DNA from 2 places in the Fusibacter sp. JL298sf-3 genome. Region 2 is predicted to be linked to the other one. Evidence: a T-box and tRNA genes for the amino acid it is inferred to sense, from the RefSeq annotation. Region 2 holds a T-box; the other holds one or more tRNA genes.
What was found. The T-box of region 2 lies ahead of ACR6HW_RS01080 (glycine--tRNA ligase). A T-box ahead of a tRNA ligase gene usually reads a tRNA of that ligase, here a tRNA-Gly.

Region 1: it has a tRNA-Gly gene. The T-box ahead of ACR6HW_RS01080 (glycine--tRNA ligase) is inferred to sense a tRNA for this amino acid. The anticodon was not compared.

What each region holds. Positions count from the first base shown of each region.
Region 1 is NZ_CM132608.1:3,348,818-3,356,713, forward strand. It holds rRNA gene ACR6HW_RS15925 (23S ribosomal RNA) at 1-1,505, shown strand, start outside; rRNA gene rrf (5S ribosomal RNA) at 1,653-1,769, shown strand; tRNA gene ACR6HW_RS15935 (tRNA-Asn) at 1,775-1,849, shown strand; tRNA gene ACR6HW_RS15940 (tRNA-Glu) at 1,851-1,925, shown strand; tRNA gene ACR6HW_RS15945 (tRNA-Val) at 1,954-2,029, shown strand; tRNA gene ACR6HW_RS15950 (tRNA-Gly) at 2,037-2,111, shown strand; tRNA gene ACR6HW_RS15955 (tRNA-Gly) at 2,116-2,189, shown strand; tRNA gene ACR6HW_RS15960 (tRNA-Lys) at 2,199-2,274, shown strand; tRNA gene ACR6HW_RS15965 (tRNA-Cys) at 2,280-2,354, shown strand; tRNA gene ACR6HW_RS15970 (tRNA-Arg) at 2,361-2,437, shown strand; tRNA gene ACR6HW_RS15975 (tRNA-Val) at 2,454-2,529, shown strand; tRNA gene ACR6HW_RS15980 (tRNA-Leu) at 2,538-2,621, shown strand; tRNA gene ACR6HW_RS15985 (tRNA-Gly) at 2,629-2,703, shown strand; gene ACR6HW_RS15990 (phosphotransferase) at 2,802-3,764, shown strand; gene ACR6HW_RS15995 (peroxiredoxin) at 3,779-4,225, shown strand; cobalamin riboswitch at 4,283-4,460, shown strand; gene ACR6HW_RS16000 (cobyric acid synthase) at 4,628-6,127, shown strand; gene cbiB (adenosylcobinamide-phosphate synthase CbiB) at 6,124-7,089, shown strand; gene ACR6HW_RS16010 (pyridoxal phosphate-dependent aminotransferase) at 7,067-7,896, shown strand, end outside.
Region 2 is NZ_CM132608.1:220,711-228,606, reverse strand. It holds gene ppdK (pyruvate, phosphate dikinase) at 1-1,935, opposite strand, end outside; gene ACR6HW_RS01085 (pyruvate, water dikinase regulatory protein) at 2,137-2,955, opposite strand; gene ACR6HW_RS01080 (glycine--tRNA ligase) at 2,994-4,385, opposite strand; T-box leader at 4,530-4,696, opposite strand; gene ACR6HW_RS01075 (DUF4342 domain-containing protein) at 4,736-5,230, opposite strand; gene ACR6HW_RS01070 (methyl-accepting chemotaxis protein) at 5,298-7,283, opposite strand; gene recO (DNA repair protein RecO) at 7,511-7,896, opposite strand, start outside.

The DNA.
Region 1 (7,896 bases), 720 kb from region 2:
ACAACAGGTGAAGATTCCTGTACCACCGAGACCCGTTTGAGAGAAGGAATGACACAGGAGGTTATGCTGAGCATGCGAATGGAAGAGCATGTCCAAGCAGCGAGTCTGTAGCGTAGGCAAATCCGCGCTACTGAGGATGAGCTGTGATGGGGAGTGAACTTAAGTAACGAAGCAGCAGATATCACACTGTCAAGAAAAGTTTCTATCGAGGGAGCAGGTGCCTGTACCGTAAACCGACACAGGTAGGAGAGTAGAGAATACTAAGGCGCGCGAGAAAACCATTGTTAAGGAACTCGGCAAAATGACCCCGTAACTTCGGGAGAAGGGGTGCCGGATCAGGTTAAGAGCTAGATCCGGCCGCAGAGGATAGGCCCAAGCGACTGTTTACCAAAAACACAGGTCTCTGCTAAATCGAAAGATGATGTATAGGGGCTGACGCCTGCCCGGTGCTGGAAGGTTAAGGGGAAGTGTTAGTTTAGGCGAAGCACAGAACTGAAGCCCCAGTAAACGGCGGCCGTAACTATAACGGTCCTAAGGTAGCGAAATTCCTTGTCGGGTAAGTTCCGACCCGCACGAAAGGCGTAACGATTTGGGCGCTGTCTCAACAATGGACTCGGTGAAATTGTAGTACCGGTAAAGATGCCGGTTACCCGCAGCTAGACGGAAAGACCCCGTGGAGCTTTACTGCAGCTTGGCACTGGATAATGGTATATGATGTACAGGATAGGTGGGAGACTAAGAATATAGGACGCCAGTCTTATAGGAGTCGCTGTTGGGATACCACTCTTTGTATACCGTTATTCTAACTATGGACAGTGATCCTGTTCTAGGACAATGTCAGGTGGGCAGTTTGACTGGGGCGGTCGCCTCCTAAAGAGTAACGGAGGCGCCTAAAGGTTCCCTCAGCGCGGTTGGAAATCGCGCGAAGAGTGTAAAGGCAAAAGGGAGCTTGACTGCGAGAGAGACATCTCGAGCAGGGACGAAAGTCGAGCTTAGTGATCCGGTGGCACCGCATGGAAGGGCCATCGCTCAACGGATAAAAGCTACCCCGGGGATAACAGGCTTATCTCCCCCAAGAGTCCACATCGACGGGGAGGTTTGGCACCTCGATGTCGGCTCGTCTCATCCTGGGGCTGAAGTAGGTCCCAAGGGTTGGGCTGTTCGCCCATTAAAGAGGCACGCGAGCTGGGTTCAGAACGTCGTGAGACAGTTCGGTCCCTATCTGCTGTGGGCGTAGGAAATTTGAGAGGAGCTGTCCTTAGTACGAGAGGACCGGGATGGACAAACCTCTGGTGTATCAGTTGTTCTGCCAAGAGCACTGCTGAGTAGCTAAGTTTGGAAGGGATAAGCGCTGAAGGCATCTAAGCGCGAAGCCCCCCTCAAGATGAGATTTCCCATCTTTTAATAGAGTAAGACCCCATGAAGATAATATGGTAATAGGCCTGAGGTGTAAGTGCAGCAATGCATTCAGCTGACAGGTACTAATAGGTCGAGGACTTGACCACGCTTTAGAGTTAAAGAGGATTTATCGGTTCTTATATATACAGTTTTCAGGGTACTAACCCTAAAAAAAGCAACAAAAAAGTGTTGACAGCACTAAAGTGATTATGATATAATATAATTCGCTGGTGAGAGAAACACGAGCACAACAATTCGGTGACGAAGGCGGAGGGGCAACACCTGTTCCCATACCGAACACAGAAGTAAAGTCCTCCAGCGTCGATGGTACTTGGCGGGCAGCTGCCTGGGAGAGTAGAACGTTGCTGATTTGTATTCCAAGGTAGCTCAACGGTGGAGCACTCGGCTGTTAACCGATAGGCTGTGGGTTCGAATCCCACCCTTGGAGCCATGGCCCCTTGGTCAAGCGGTTAAGACACCGCCCTTTCACGGCGGTAACAGGGGTTCGATTCCCCTAGGGGTCACCAATTATTTTGTGAGCATCAGCTCACATCCGGGAGTATAGCTCAGCTGGGAGAGCATCTGCCTTACAAGCAGGAGGTCATAGGTTCGATCCCTATTACTCCCACCAAAATTATGCGGAAGTGGCTCAGTGGTAGAGCATCGCCTTGCCAAGGCGAGGGTCGCGAGTTCGAATCTCGTCTTCCGCTCCAATGCGCGGGTGTAGCTCAATGGTAGAGCTCCGGCCTTCCAAGCCGGCCATGAGAGTTCGATTCTCTTCACCCGCTCCAGCGCACAATGGTCCATTAGCTCAGTCGGTAGAGCACCTGACTTTTAATCAGGGTGTCCCGCGTTCGAGTCGCGGATGGATCACCAAGCACGGCGGCGTGGCCAAGTGGTAAGGCACAGGTCTGCAAAACCTCTATTCACCAGTTCGAATCTGGTCGCCGCCTCCAATACGTGCACCCTTAGCTCAATCGGATAGAGTGTCTGACTACGAATCAGAAGGTTAGGGGTTCGACTCCCTTAGGGTGCACCATTTTTTATTTTTCAGCGGGAGTATAGCTCAGCTGGGAGAGCATCTGCCTTACAAGCAGGAGGTCATAGGTTCGATCCCTATTACTCCCACCAACAAAATAGCGGGTATGGCGGAATTGGCAGACGCGCTAGACTTAGGATCTAGTGACTGGTTCGTGGGGGTTCAAGTCCCTCTACCCGCACCAAAATTACGCGGAAGTGGCTCAGTGGTAGAGCATCGCCTTGCCAAGGCGAGGGTCGCGAGTTCGAATCTCGTCTTCCGCTCCAGTAAACACACATGAAAATGTGTGTTTTTTTTATTTACACCTAGACGCCCTTTAAAGAGATAAGCTATAATGAAGAAAACGGTGGGGAAGGAGGACATCATGAATTACGATTTTGCATTTGTAATTGACGACATCTTCACCAAGCGCAATTTTGGTTCTGTAAAGGCAATATTGCCATGTGGCAATCACGATTTAAAGCGGAACATGGTCTATAAGGTACATACGTCAGGCGGTCAGTATGTGATTAAGTTTTTCTATAAGCCAGGCAAGTGTATGCGAGAACTCAATGCACTTTCATACTATCAGCCTCCGGAGTTAAGTATTTTGGCCAATGGCGTGACAGCCGATCATACCGAATGGATTATATACAACCATATAGAAGGGGAACTCCTCGACCGAAAGCTTAAACAGCTGAAGGACGACGAGATGAAGTGTATTTTTAATGGGATTGGCTATGAGATGGGACGCCTGCATCAAGCGCACGCGTTCGATTACTTCGGAGATTGGGACTCGGCCAAGAAAAGTCCGATTAAAGCGTATGTTCCCTTTATGAAAATGGAGGTTGAACGCATCGTTACCAATATAAATGCGCAGACATTACCTGGAATCGAGATACTGAGAGACAGTATACGCGTCTTAAAATCGGAAATGAAGCATATAGAGCCTATTGGCCATGGCCGTTTGTGTCATCGTGATTTGGACGGGCGGAACATATTAATTGACCAAAGAAATGGTGTATATGTTTTTAAAACATTTTTAGATTTTGAAAAATGTGTCGTCGATAATTGTTATAATGATGTTATAGGTCTTTTTAGAAAATATTTTTTAGATTATCCTTATTTGTTAAAACCTTTTTTTAATGGGTATAAAGAGACCGGTATGTTAACATCAGATTTTTATAAGTCCTTTCGGTTTTTGCTTTACAAAAATGGCTTGCACATTTGCAGCTGGACGTATTCGTACTCGAAAAGCTATTACCATGAAGGCCTTGATTTTCTTAAGAAGTTGCTTGAAAAAGATCGAACAGGCAGCGTATACGGTGAGTTAGATGAAATCTATTAAGGAGGGTTATTGCCATGATGTATGAAGGCGCGCTAAAGTGTACAAACGATGCGGTTGATTCGTTTGAGGCATTGAGAAATCAGAAATTTATTCTTTACGCGTATCCAAAGGACAACACGTCGGGGTGTACGTTTGAAGCGTTGGCATTTGCAGAGCACTATGATGCTTTTAAGGCGTTGGGTTATGAAGTCATCGGTGTCAGCAAAGATACTTTAGGCACCCATAAGAATTTTATTAAAAAGCACAATCTCCCATTTTCTTTAATCAGCGATGTGGAACGCGAGCTCTTAGCGCACTTTGACTTGGTAGTCGAAAAGAAAATGTATGGTAAACCGGTGAAAGGGACTCAACGCTCTACATTTGTGTTTCACGAGGGCCTCGAACTCGTAAAAGCCTTTAGAGAAGTGGACCCCAAGACACATGTTCCCGAAGTGCTGGCTTTTGTTCAAAATTTGGGGTAGTGTGTCGCCCTCTTTTAGACCTATTGACAAGAGCGTGTGAAATGTCTATAATAAAAAAGAATTGAATACGATTAAGGTGCTTAGCAAAGCTAAGAGGGAAATAGGTTAAAGTCCTATGCAGCCCCCGCTACTGTAAATAGTGATGAAATTCTAGAACCACTGAGCGCAAGCTTGGGAAGGGTGAAGAGTAAGATGAGCTATGAGCCAGGAAACCTGCCTTAATTGAAATCAGCAACTTCGGTGGGAAGTCTTGTGAACATGCTTATGAGCAATCATATTCAGGCACATGTCTTTTGGCATGTGCTTTTTTAGTTCACTTTATTAGGAAGTCATAGAGCGGTGATGCTGCTCAAAAGGCTCAAGTGAGTTGCGTGGTGAGAGAAAGAGTGGTATAGGGGAAATATGTCTAAAAAAATTATGTTTCAAGGTACGGGGTCATCTGTCGGTAAGAGCATCTTAGTGACAGCCGTTTGCAGAATACTAAACAATCGAGGACAGAAGGTTGCACCGTTTAAATCTCAAAATATGGCGCTTAACTCTTTTGTGACAAAAGAGGGGCTCGAAATGGGACGCGCTCAAGTCGTCCAAGCGGAAGCCGCCCGCATTGAACCCGATGTCCGAATGAACCCAATTTTGTTAAAGCCCACTAGCGATGTGGGCAGCCAAGTTATTTTACACGGTAGAGTGAAGGACAATATGCGTGCAAGTGCTTATTTTTCTATAAAAAATGAGTTGGCGCCTGAAGTTGTCAAGGCGTTTAAGTCTTTGGAAGAATCGTATGAAACCATTGTTATTGAAGGTGCCGGCTCGCCTGCGGAAATTAATCTCCGCTCGAGAGACATTGTCAATATGGGACTTGCCGAAATGGTAGACACCGATGTCATCCTCGTCGGCGACGTCGATAGAGGGGGCGTGTTCGCCGCCCTTTACGGGACGTATGCCTTGCTAAGTGACTCTGAGCAAAAACGTGTTAAGGGCTTTGTTATCAACAAGTTCAGAGGCGATGTCTCTCTGCTTATGCCGGGGGTTGAAATGCTTGAAGAGAAAATCGGCATCCCGTGTCTAGGGGTCATTCCCTATATACAAAATATCAACATCGACGATGAAGACAGCGTCGCGTCGAGACTCACCGATAGACAGTACGAAGGGGTTAAAATCGGCGTCGTCAGATTGCCTTACATGTCTAACTTTTCGGATTTTAACTGTTTCGATTTCCACCAAGACGTATCGCTAAACTACGTGACGGCAACAGACGATTTGCTCGACTACGATTTACTCGTTATTCCCGGGAGCAAGAACACACTTGTGGATATGAAGCATTTGGTTGACTCCGGTATGGCGCAGGCCATTTACAGAGCGCATCGCAAGAAGATACCGATTATCGGCATTTGTGGTGGCTATCAAATACTTGGGAAAAAGCTACACGACCCCTTTGCTGTGGAATCTGGCTTAAAGACGATTAACGGCCTTGGTTTGCTCGATGTCGAGACGACGATGTACGAGGAGAAGAGAACGGTACAGTCTACGACAACACTCACTAATGATTTCCTCGGGATGGGGCTTGTAGAGGCCTCTGTGAAGGGCTATGAAATTCATATGGGCAAAACAAAGGCGCTCTCTGAAGAAGCGGTTCCGTTTCTTTTAAATGCAGAAGGCGAAGTCGATGGGCATGTCGATGCAGAAGGCATGGTTGTGGGCACTTATCTCCACGGTATCTTTGACAACGATGCCTTTAGGAACGCTTTAATTAAGAAATTACGAGGCAGCGGTGCAGCCGACGAGTCACTGAGCTTTGAAGAAATGAAAGTTCAAGCTTATGACAGACTCGTCGAGATTGTACAACCTCATTTAGATATGCAGAAGCTGGATAGCATTCTGAACGAATCGAGACAGACGCCATGATACAAATTTTGTTTGGCATCGGTTTGGATTCATTAATAGGTGATCCTCCTAATTGGCCGCATCCAGTTAGGTTTATCGGTTGGGCTATAAAGCAACTTGAAAAAGTTGTCCGCAGAGGTTTTAAAAATCTTTACGTGGGCGGTTTTTTCCTTTTGGTGCTGACGTGGGGCGTGACACTTGCGCCCCTTGTCGCACTAAAAGCTATAGCCCCTCCCTTTTTTTATTTTATCGTACAGCTGTATTTGGCATACAGTCTGCTGGCAACCAAGTGTTTAGCAGACGAAGGCATGAAAGTGCAACGCGTGTTACAATCAGGTGATTTGGCTGCTTCTAGAAAAGCCCTTTCATGGCTTGTAGGGCGGGATACCACATCGCTGACAGAAAGTGAAGTCACTGCAGGTGCTGTTGAAACGGTAGCGGAAAATACAATTGACGGCACATTGGCGCCGCTTTTTTATATGGTGGTTGGGGCCGTTTTCGGGGACCCGATACTCCCGCTCATCCTCTACAAAGCAACCAATACGTTAGATTCTATGGTGGGGTATATTCAACCACCTTATAAAGAAATTGGGTACTGCTCCGCAAAGATGGACGACCTGCTCAACTATGTGCCGGCGCGGCTGGGGGCTGTTTTGATGCTCTTTTCAGGTGCCCTATGTGGCCTTGACTTTAGAAATGGCTTAAAGGTACTCGTGAGAGACAGGCGCAATCACAAGAGTCCTAATTGCGGGTATCCCGAGGCGGCAATTGCCGGACTTTTAAACATAAGGCTCGGGGGGACACACACGTATTTTGGGCAGGTTCTCGTCAAGCCGACTTTAGGCGACGACAACAGGCCTATTGAACCAATGGATATTACACGAGCTGTTCGCGTGCTTAGAATCAGTCAATGGGTTATTGCGGCAGGCTTGCTGGTGGCAATGGGGTTAGGAGGCTTCTATGAATTTTCACGGTGGTATTGAGACACGAGACGGACTGGTGGACTTTAGTGTCAACATTCCGCCTCTTCAATTGCCCAAAAGCTATGAAGAGATGTTGATGGGCTGTGTACAGACGCTTCATCTCTATCCGGATATCGACGGAGGACGCGCCAAACAAAAACTTGCAGAGGTTATGGGACTGACGCCTGAACACTACATTATCGGCAACGGTGCAACGGAGTTGATTTATTTGTTGGGCAGAACCTTTTCAGATAAAAGAGTCTTAATTGTCGAGCCGACATTTACAGAATACCGACGGGCTTTTGAGCCGTTTCAAACTGAAATTGTCCGTTTTGAAACCCACGTGTCAGATGGGTTTGAAATCGACGATGAGGCACTTGTCGACGCAATCAATCGATTTCAAATAGATCTGGTGGTGCTGTGCAACCCCAATAATCCGACGGGGATTTTTACTGACGCCGAGAGATTTGAAGGCATTTTACAGCGTGTGGACAACCCCGAATTGATTTGGGTTGTCGACGAAAGTTTTTTGGACTTCGTTACCTTGGAGAAGGCCACACGGTATCAAAGCGCACTCTTGAAACTTGCTGAAGCGCACAATGTGTTCTCGTTGAGGTCGTTGACCAAAACGTACAGTGTTCCGGGGTTGCGTATTGCCTACGGCGTAGGGAATGCTGCACTTGTGGAAAAGTTGAACCGCTATAAGGAGCCGTGGAGCATCAACACATTTGCTTTAAAGAGTCTTACGTATTTTTTAGAAGACGCCACACACCTCAAACGGGTTGCCATGTGGCTTGAGTCAGAAAAAGCCTTTTTAACGGCAGGGCT
Region 2 (7,896 bases):
GTCTGCCGACTTGTCAAGGTGTTTGGAAAGTGCGAGTATATCGTTTTCCTCCACCGGTAAGAACTCGTGTAACGGCGGGTCGAGCAAACGCACTGTAACAGGATGTGCCCCCATGACTTCAAAGATGGCTTCAAAGTCCTTTTGCTGGTGTACGAGAAGCGATTGCAACGCCGTTAAGCGTTCTTCTGTAGTTTCAGATAAAATCATTCGTCTCACATCGATAATTCTTTCAGCGTCAAAGAACATGTGTTCCGTTCTGCAAAGACCGATACCGGATGCGCCAAATTCCAGAGCTTTTTTCGCATCTTTAGGTGTATCGGCATTGGCCCGTACCCCCAAGTTACGCGCTTCATCTGCCCACGAAAGCACCGTGTTAAATGCGTCGCTAAACGCCACATCAGTTGTATCGATCTTGCCTTGATACACATTGCCGGTAATCCCGTCGAGACTGATAAAATCGCCCTCGTCGTATGTGCCGTTCGGCGTGTGAAGGACGCGTTCGTCTTCGTCTACAGTTAATGCGCTACAGCCTGCGACACAGCACTTGCCCATTCCACGCGCCACGACAGCGGCATGAGAAGTCATCCCACCTCTTGAAGTGAGAATACCGTTTGCGTGCACCATGCCTTCAATGTCTTCTGGAGACGTCTCTGTACGCACTAAAATACAGGTTTCTCCGCGGTTTTTCGCCTTAATAACATCTTCTGAATGAAAATAAATTTTACCGAACGCCGCACCTGGTGACGCCGGAAGGCCCTTGGCAATATGAACTGCTACAGCTAGGGCGTGAGGTTCGAACATCGGGTGGAGCAGTTCGTCGAGTTTTGCAGGTTCTATGCGCATCAACGCTTCTTCACGTGTAATCAGCCCTTCTTCAACCATGTCGACAGCTACCTTGACACTGGCAAATGCCGTCCGCTTTGCAGAGCGCGTTTGAAGGAGATACAACGTTCCGCGCTCCACAGTAAACTCAATGTCCTGCATGTCTTTGTAATGGTTCTCAAGTGTTTTACAGACGTCGTTAAACGCTTTGAAAACTTCCGGTTGTATTTTTTCGAGTTCGGCAATGGTATGCGGCGTGCGGATGCCGGCGACGACGTCTTCACCTTGTGCGTTCATTAGGAACTCGCCAAAAAGCACGTTGTCGCCGTTAGAAGGGTTCCGTGTGAAAGCCACCCCTGTACCGGAACTTTCACCCATGTTGCCGAATACCATTTCCTGAATATTAACTGCCGTTCCGAGGTCGTGCGGAATCTCATGAAGATTTCTGTAGACAATGGCGCGGTCGTTGTTCCAAGAACCGAATACCGCCTCAATAGCCATCTCCAATTGATGCGTCGGCTCTTCCGGGAACCCGAACCCCTTCTCCCGTTTAACGAGCTTTTTATAGCCGACGATAATCGCCTCTAAATCGGCTTCAGTAAGTGCCGTATCTTCTGTAATGCCCATTTCCGTTTTCTTCGTGTCAAATACTTTATCGAATTTGTATTTCGGAATCTCCAACACCACATCGCCAAACATTTGAATAAATCGTCTGTAACAGTCCATGGCGAAACGCCTGTTCTCCGTTAAGAGTGCGAGGCCTTCTACAGTTTGCTCATTGAGCCCTAGATTGAGGACCGTGTCCATCATTCCCGGCATAGAAACAAAGGCACCAGATCTTACAGAAACAAGGAGTGGGTTTTGAGGATCGCCTAACTTCTTGCCCGTTTTTGCTTCTAACTTGGCCAGGGCCTCATTAATCTGCGCGATAACCTCATCTGAAATAACTTTCTGTGCATCGTAATAAGCGTTGCACGCCTCAGTGGTAATTGTAAATCCGTTGGGAACGGGGAGACCGATTTTCTTCATTTCAGCCAAGTTCGCTCCTTTCCCTCCAAGTAACCCTTTCATCTCTTTGCTGCCTTCTTCAAAGGCATAAACAAATTTTCTCATAACGCATACCTCACCTTTTGTAATCAATAACTGCTTTATTAGTGTACCGCCTCGTTGAGCGTTCATTAAAATGCCGAATCATTCGTATCCGACTGTAGAATAGCCGTTTTTAATGGTGAACGATACAGTACACGAGAACTTCGCTTACGCGATATGCTCAAAAACCCACAGCAAATGCGCTGTGGGTCATTACCTCGTTGTCTACTTGAGTTTCATGTTGAGTCCAGTGATTTCCATGATAATACTTGCCGTCTCTTCAATGGCTTTGTTGGCCACGTTAATAATCGGACAGCCTAGCTGTTTGTATACTTTATCTGCGTAATCCAATTCCTCTAGTATTCTGCTGTAGTTGGCGTACTCGACGTTCGCCGACAAGCCGAGAGCCTTTAGGCGCTCAACGCGAATTTCATTTAACTTCTCAGGAGAGTTTGTCAAACCAATCAGCTTGTTTTTAGGCACTTGATAGATTTCTTTGGCCACGGGAATTTCCGGAACCAAGGGCACGTTGGCCACGCGAATGTTCTTGTGCGACAAATACATGCTAAGCGGCGTCTTAGAAGTCCTAGAGATACCGAGCAACACCACGTCGGCGTGTTTAAGGCCTTTTAAATCCTTGCCGTCGTCATATTTTACAGCAAACTCTATCGCTGCGACGCGATCAAAATAATCATCGTCCAGTTTGTACATCGTACCGGGCTTCTGTGCAGGGACGTCTTTAAAAAAGTCTGAAAACTGATCCAACACCGGTGTTAAAATGTCATGACAGCGCACGTCATATCGGGCACATGTCTCGATAATGCCCCTGGTCAATTCGTCTATTACGGTGGTAAACAGAACAATCGAAGGCTGCTTTGAAGCTTTTGAAACGATTTCTTCAACAGCTTCTATGTCGCGCACATAATTGTACTTCTTCACGACGTATTCTTTTCCCGTAAATTGATTCATGGCTGCTCTGGCAACATGTGAAGCCGTCTCACCGAGAGAATCGGACATGATGATGATTTGATATTCCTGCTCCATATGGTCCCTCCTATACTTGTTTCATTTATATCCAATTCTTAAAATCTTAATCGCTCTCTAATATATTCTACGAGGTCTTCGATTTTAATACGTTCTTGTGCCATCGTATCGCGATGTCTTATAGTAACACTTTGATCTTCACCAGATTCAAAATCGTAAGTGATGCAGAACGGGGTTCCGATTTCATCATGCCTTCTGTAGCGTTTGCCGATACTGCCGGCATCGTCGTAATCGATGTTAAAGTGCTCTGCCAACAACTCATAAACCTTTGTCGCTTCGTCGTTGAGCTTTTTTGAAAGCGGGAATATCGCAGCCTTAAACGGTGCAAGTGCCGGGTGGAACTTCATCACTGTTCTCGAGCTACCGTCTTCCAAAACTTCTTCTTCATACGCATCCACGAGGAAGGCAAGTGTAACGCGGTCCGCACCAAGTGACGGTTCAATACAATATGGTACATATTTCTCATTTGTCACCGGGTCTTGATAGCTTAAGTCCGACTTAGATTGGTTCATATGGGCCTTGAGGTCGAAGTCCGTACGGTCTGCAATCCCCCAAAGTTCTCCCCAACCAAATGGGAAGCGGTATTCAATATCCGTTGTCGCATTGGAATAGTGTGAAAGTTCTTCTTCGTCATGGTCTCTAAACTTCACTTTATCTTCTGTCATGCCAAGCTTTAGGAGCCAGTTCATACAAAATGCCTTCCAGTATTTGAACCACTCTAGGTCTTCGCCAGGTTTACAGAAAAACTCAAGTTCCATCTGCTCGAACTCACGCGTTCTAAAAGTGAAGTTCCCCGGTGTAATTTCATTTCTAAAAGATTTACCAATTTGCCCGATGCCAAACGGCACCTTTTTTCTCGACGCTCTTTGAATGGTCTTAAAGTTGACGAATATACCTTGAGCCGTCTCCGGTCTTAAGAAGATTTCCGTTGACGAGTCTTCTACAACCCCTTGAAAAGTTTTGAACATGAGGTTAAACTGTCGAATTTTAGTAAAGTCGTTGCTGCCGCAGCTGGCACAGACAATGCCGTTTTCTGAGATATAATTTTCCATTTTCTCATTTGGCCAGGCGTCAATAGCTTCCGGTTCTCCACCATTTGCCGTCATATGTTCTTCGATTAATTGATCTGCTCTGTAACGCGTCTTACACGATTTACAGTCCATAAGTGGGTCGTTAAAGCCACCGACGTGTCCCGATGCTACCCAAACTTCAGGGTTCATAAGAATGGCACTGTCGATGCCCACATTGTACGGGTTGCTCTGCACAAATTTTTTCCACCAAGCTGCTTTTACGTTGTTTTTAAGCTCCACCCCTAGCGGACCGTAGTCCCAAGTATTTGCCAAACCCCCGTAAATATCTGACCCCGGAAAAACAAAGCCCCTGGATTTTGCAAGTGAAACGATTTTTTCCATAGTAACTTGACTCATAATGTCCTCCCCTACTTTAAATAGCTTTTGCGCGACAAGTTTTACAGCGCACTCTTTTTTGATTCGACTTTTTTAATTCGACAACATGTGTTGCGCCCACAACTAAACGTTTGTCGATTCAATAAAAAAACCTTTCATCTCTGCCGAAGCAGGGACGAAAGGTTATTCCGCGGTTCCACCCTAATTGGTCCAAAGGACCCTCTTTAAACAATATCGCTCCAAAGTGCCTTCACTTATCACCGCTATCGGTTTTCACCACCACCGACTCTCTTTAAGCAGCTCGACAAATTACTTTTCTTCTTCATCGCCATTCGTTATTCAGTTAAAGGGCTGAATTATGCCCCAAGTAATGCTTAAGATTGTACCACAGGTTCATCTGTCTGTAAAGATGGTTCTACTTCTTTTCCCTCACATTTAAAAAAGGCTTTAAGAGACTCAAAAGTCTCAATCGTCAGAGAGTTCAAGTTAATCACCTCTCCATCCTTTTTCACGACGTTGAGGTCACACCCTGTGGCCACCGCCGCAATAATTGCCGCCATGGTGGATTTGGTAAAGAGCACACCTGCAATAGCCCCTGCCATAATGGGGATATCCAAAACGATCTTATCGTTTTTAACAATGGTCAACTGACGAATCAATCCCTCGTTAATCAAATACTTCAGCCATTCGGAAATCTGATGTCCCAAATGGTAATGTCCCTTTTCCGCACCTGTCGTTTGCTTGGACTCGAGTTCAATAATTGCCGCTAGAATATCGCCGCCCGTTTGCTCAAGTGCCTCTTGCGCCGCTTTATAACCGACATTTGTCCGTTTAATTACGGCATCCACCATTTCAAGTGTAATAGTCATAGCATCACCCTTTCATTTGTTTACTACAGCCATTATATCATTATTTTAAAATTTATAACAGACCGTTTTAAATTTTAAACTTATTGATGTTGGCTTCCAGCTCATCGGCTAGACCTTTAAGCTGATCTGCGGCAATGGCGACTTGCTCGACGACAGCTGTCTGCTCTTCCATAGAGGCGCTCACTTCTTCAGAAGCGGCAGCAGCTTCTTCCGATACGCTGGCGATGCTCGTTATGCTGTCGAGAATTTCCACTTTACTGACATCGAGAACTTCGATGTCTCCTGAAACGGTATCGATGACATTTTGGATGCCGTTAATGGCATTAAAGATGTCTGAGAATGCGTTTTCAACGCGCTCAACGGCATCGTTTTGTTCGTGTGAACGCGACTTGACTTCTTGCATAATAGTCACTGTGTTTTTGCTGCCCTTTTGAATGGTCAACACGATGTTCTTAATCTCATCTGCCGCTTTGCTGGATTCTTCGGCGAGCTTTCGAATTTCATCTGCAACCACGGCAAATCCTCTGCCGTGTTCGCCGGCACGGGCCGCTTCAATTGAGGCATTGAGCGCCAGTAAGTTCGTCTGCTCGGCAATGGTGCTAATGGTCTGTACAAAATCGCCAATGGTTAGAGACTGTCTTTCCAGGTCCAAAATTGCTTCTTCAGTCTTTTCAGTGGCATCGTTGTTTTCAGTGTTCTTTTCCTTTAGCGTCATTACCGCTGCCTGACTGCTGGAATTGATTTCAGTGGCCTTTTTAGTCATGCCAATCATGTTGAACACACTGTCCGTCAGCGTCTTGATGTTCTGACCCATTTCTTTGGCGACTCGGCTGCTGTTTTCACTATCTTGGGCTTGTCGCGTCGCCCCTGTCGCCACTTCTTCAACAGCACCCGAAACTTCTCTCGCCGCAATACTGGCGCGGTCTGAAAGCCCGACCAAATCGTTTGAAGAACTCAAGACATTTTGCGTCGCGTGATGGACGTTCCCAATCAGACCAGAAATCGATGCAATCATATGGTTGAGATCATCCGCCAGTTTGCCAAACTCATCTTTTGTATGAACGTGTACCGTTTGGCTCAAATCGCCTTCACTCATATGGGTAATTGCCGTACTGACATTTTTGATGTTTTTCAGCATCGCATTGGAAAAGACCACGGCGATGGCCACTGCAATTAAGATGAGGACGACGCCGATGAGTAAGATGTTAAACAGCAAACTCCGCGTCTGCGCAAAGATTTCGTTCTCATCTACTGTTGCGAGTATTTTCCAGTCCAGCCCCTCTATGGTACTGAGCAATGCAATGCGCTTTTCGCCTTCATAAGTGTACTCAAAGACGCCGCTTGCATTGTTCTCCACAAACGCTTTGAGTTCGGGAATGGGGATGTCTTTACCTACGTTGTCGGGGTTCGGATGTGTAAACGTCACGTTGTTGCTGTCAAACAAAACGATGTAGCCGTTTTCACCAATGGTAACGCCGTTGGCCACGCGACTGATTTCACTGATGTCGAGGTCAATGGCCACTACACCTTGGAAGTTGCTTCCATTATAAACCGGACTCGCTGCGGAAATGACCAGTGGATTTCCCTCAGTGGCATCCTCATAAGGATCTGTCCAGATTTGTCTATTTTCTTCTGACGCCTTTATGTACCAAGGGCGAATAGTCGGATCGTAGTCCGACGGCAAATCGACGGTGGGGTGAATATAAAAACTGAGATCGTCGTAACCCACGTAGACGTTTCTAACCACATCGTACTGTTCGATAAACGCCTCAAAAGATTTGTAGAGCCACTCTCTGCTCGACACATCACTTTTTGCATTTTCGACATTGGGATCTTTACTGAGCAATTCGGTTGCCTGCCCGTAGATATTCATGTAGTTTTTAATCCCCGTGTTGATTTGAGCAGATACCTGTTCGCTGGTACTCTTCAGATTGTCGTAATAACCATCGTATGTAAGCTTGTACACGACGCCCCCTAAAACGGCTATCGGTACAGCAATTACGAGTACGAACGTCAGTATCAGCTTTGTCCTAAAGCTCATCTTAATTTTCATACACTGCCCCCTTTAAGTATTTTTTGAAGTCTTCATAAAATATTCATACCCATTAAGTTACGAAAACTGACAGTTTCATGTAGATAAAACGCCCCTTTATTTTAAATAAACAGTTGTTTTATTTGAGGTTCAAGGGCGACGTGCGTGAGGCGATTGGAAAAAAGAGAACCCGGTGGTCTATTTCTGTTAAAATACCCGTAGAGCACCACTGGCTTTACGGGTAACTGTTACAACAAAGTGTCGATAAACGTCTTGGAATGAATCGCATGAATTTGAAAATGATGCATCACGAAATGTTCGTAGAGTTGAATCAACGGCGGCATATAACCGGGATGAATCTTAGTTTTTAAGAGCACCTCGACAGGCTGTGTCTGTATAAAAGCAATAAGGCTTAGCCAGTTTTTCTTAACGCGGGTCGCCGAGGCTTTGTGAGCGTGCTCAGAACAAAACAGTTGGCCTTGTACGAGGTCAAAATAGAGCACCTCTTCCTCTGTGCCGCAAACAGTGCACGCCGGCGAAAGGTTGGGGGCATGGCCGGACAATGCCGCCACCTTCACGAGATACATAAGGCGAATCAGCGGTAACTGTGCCACTGAAACGCTGTCCAGCGCCG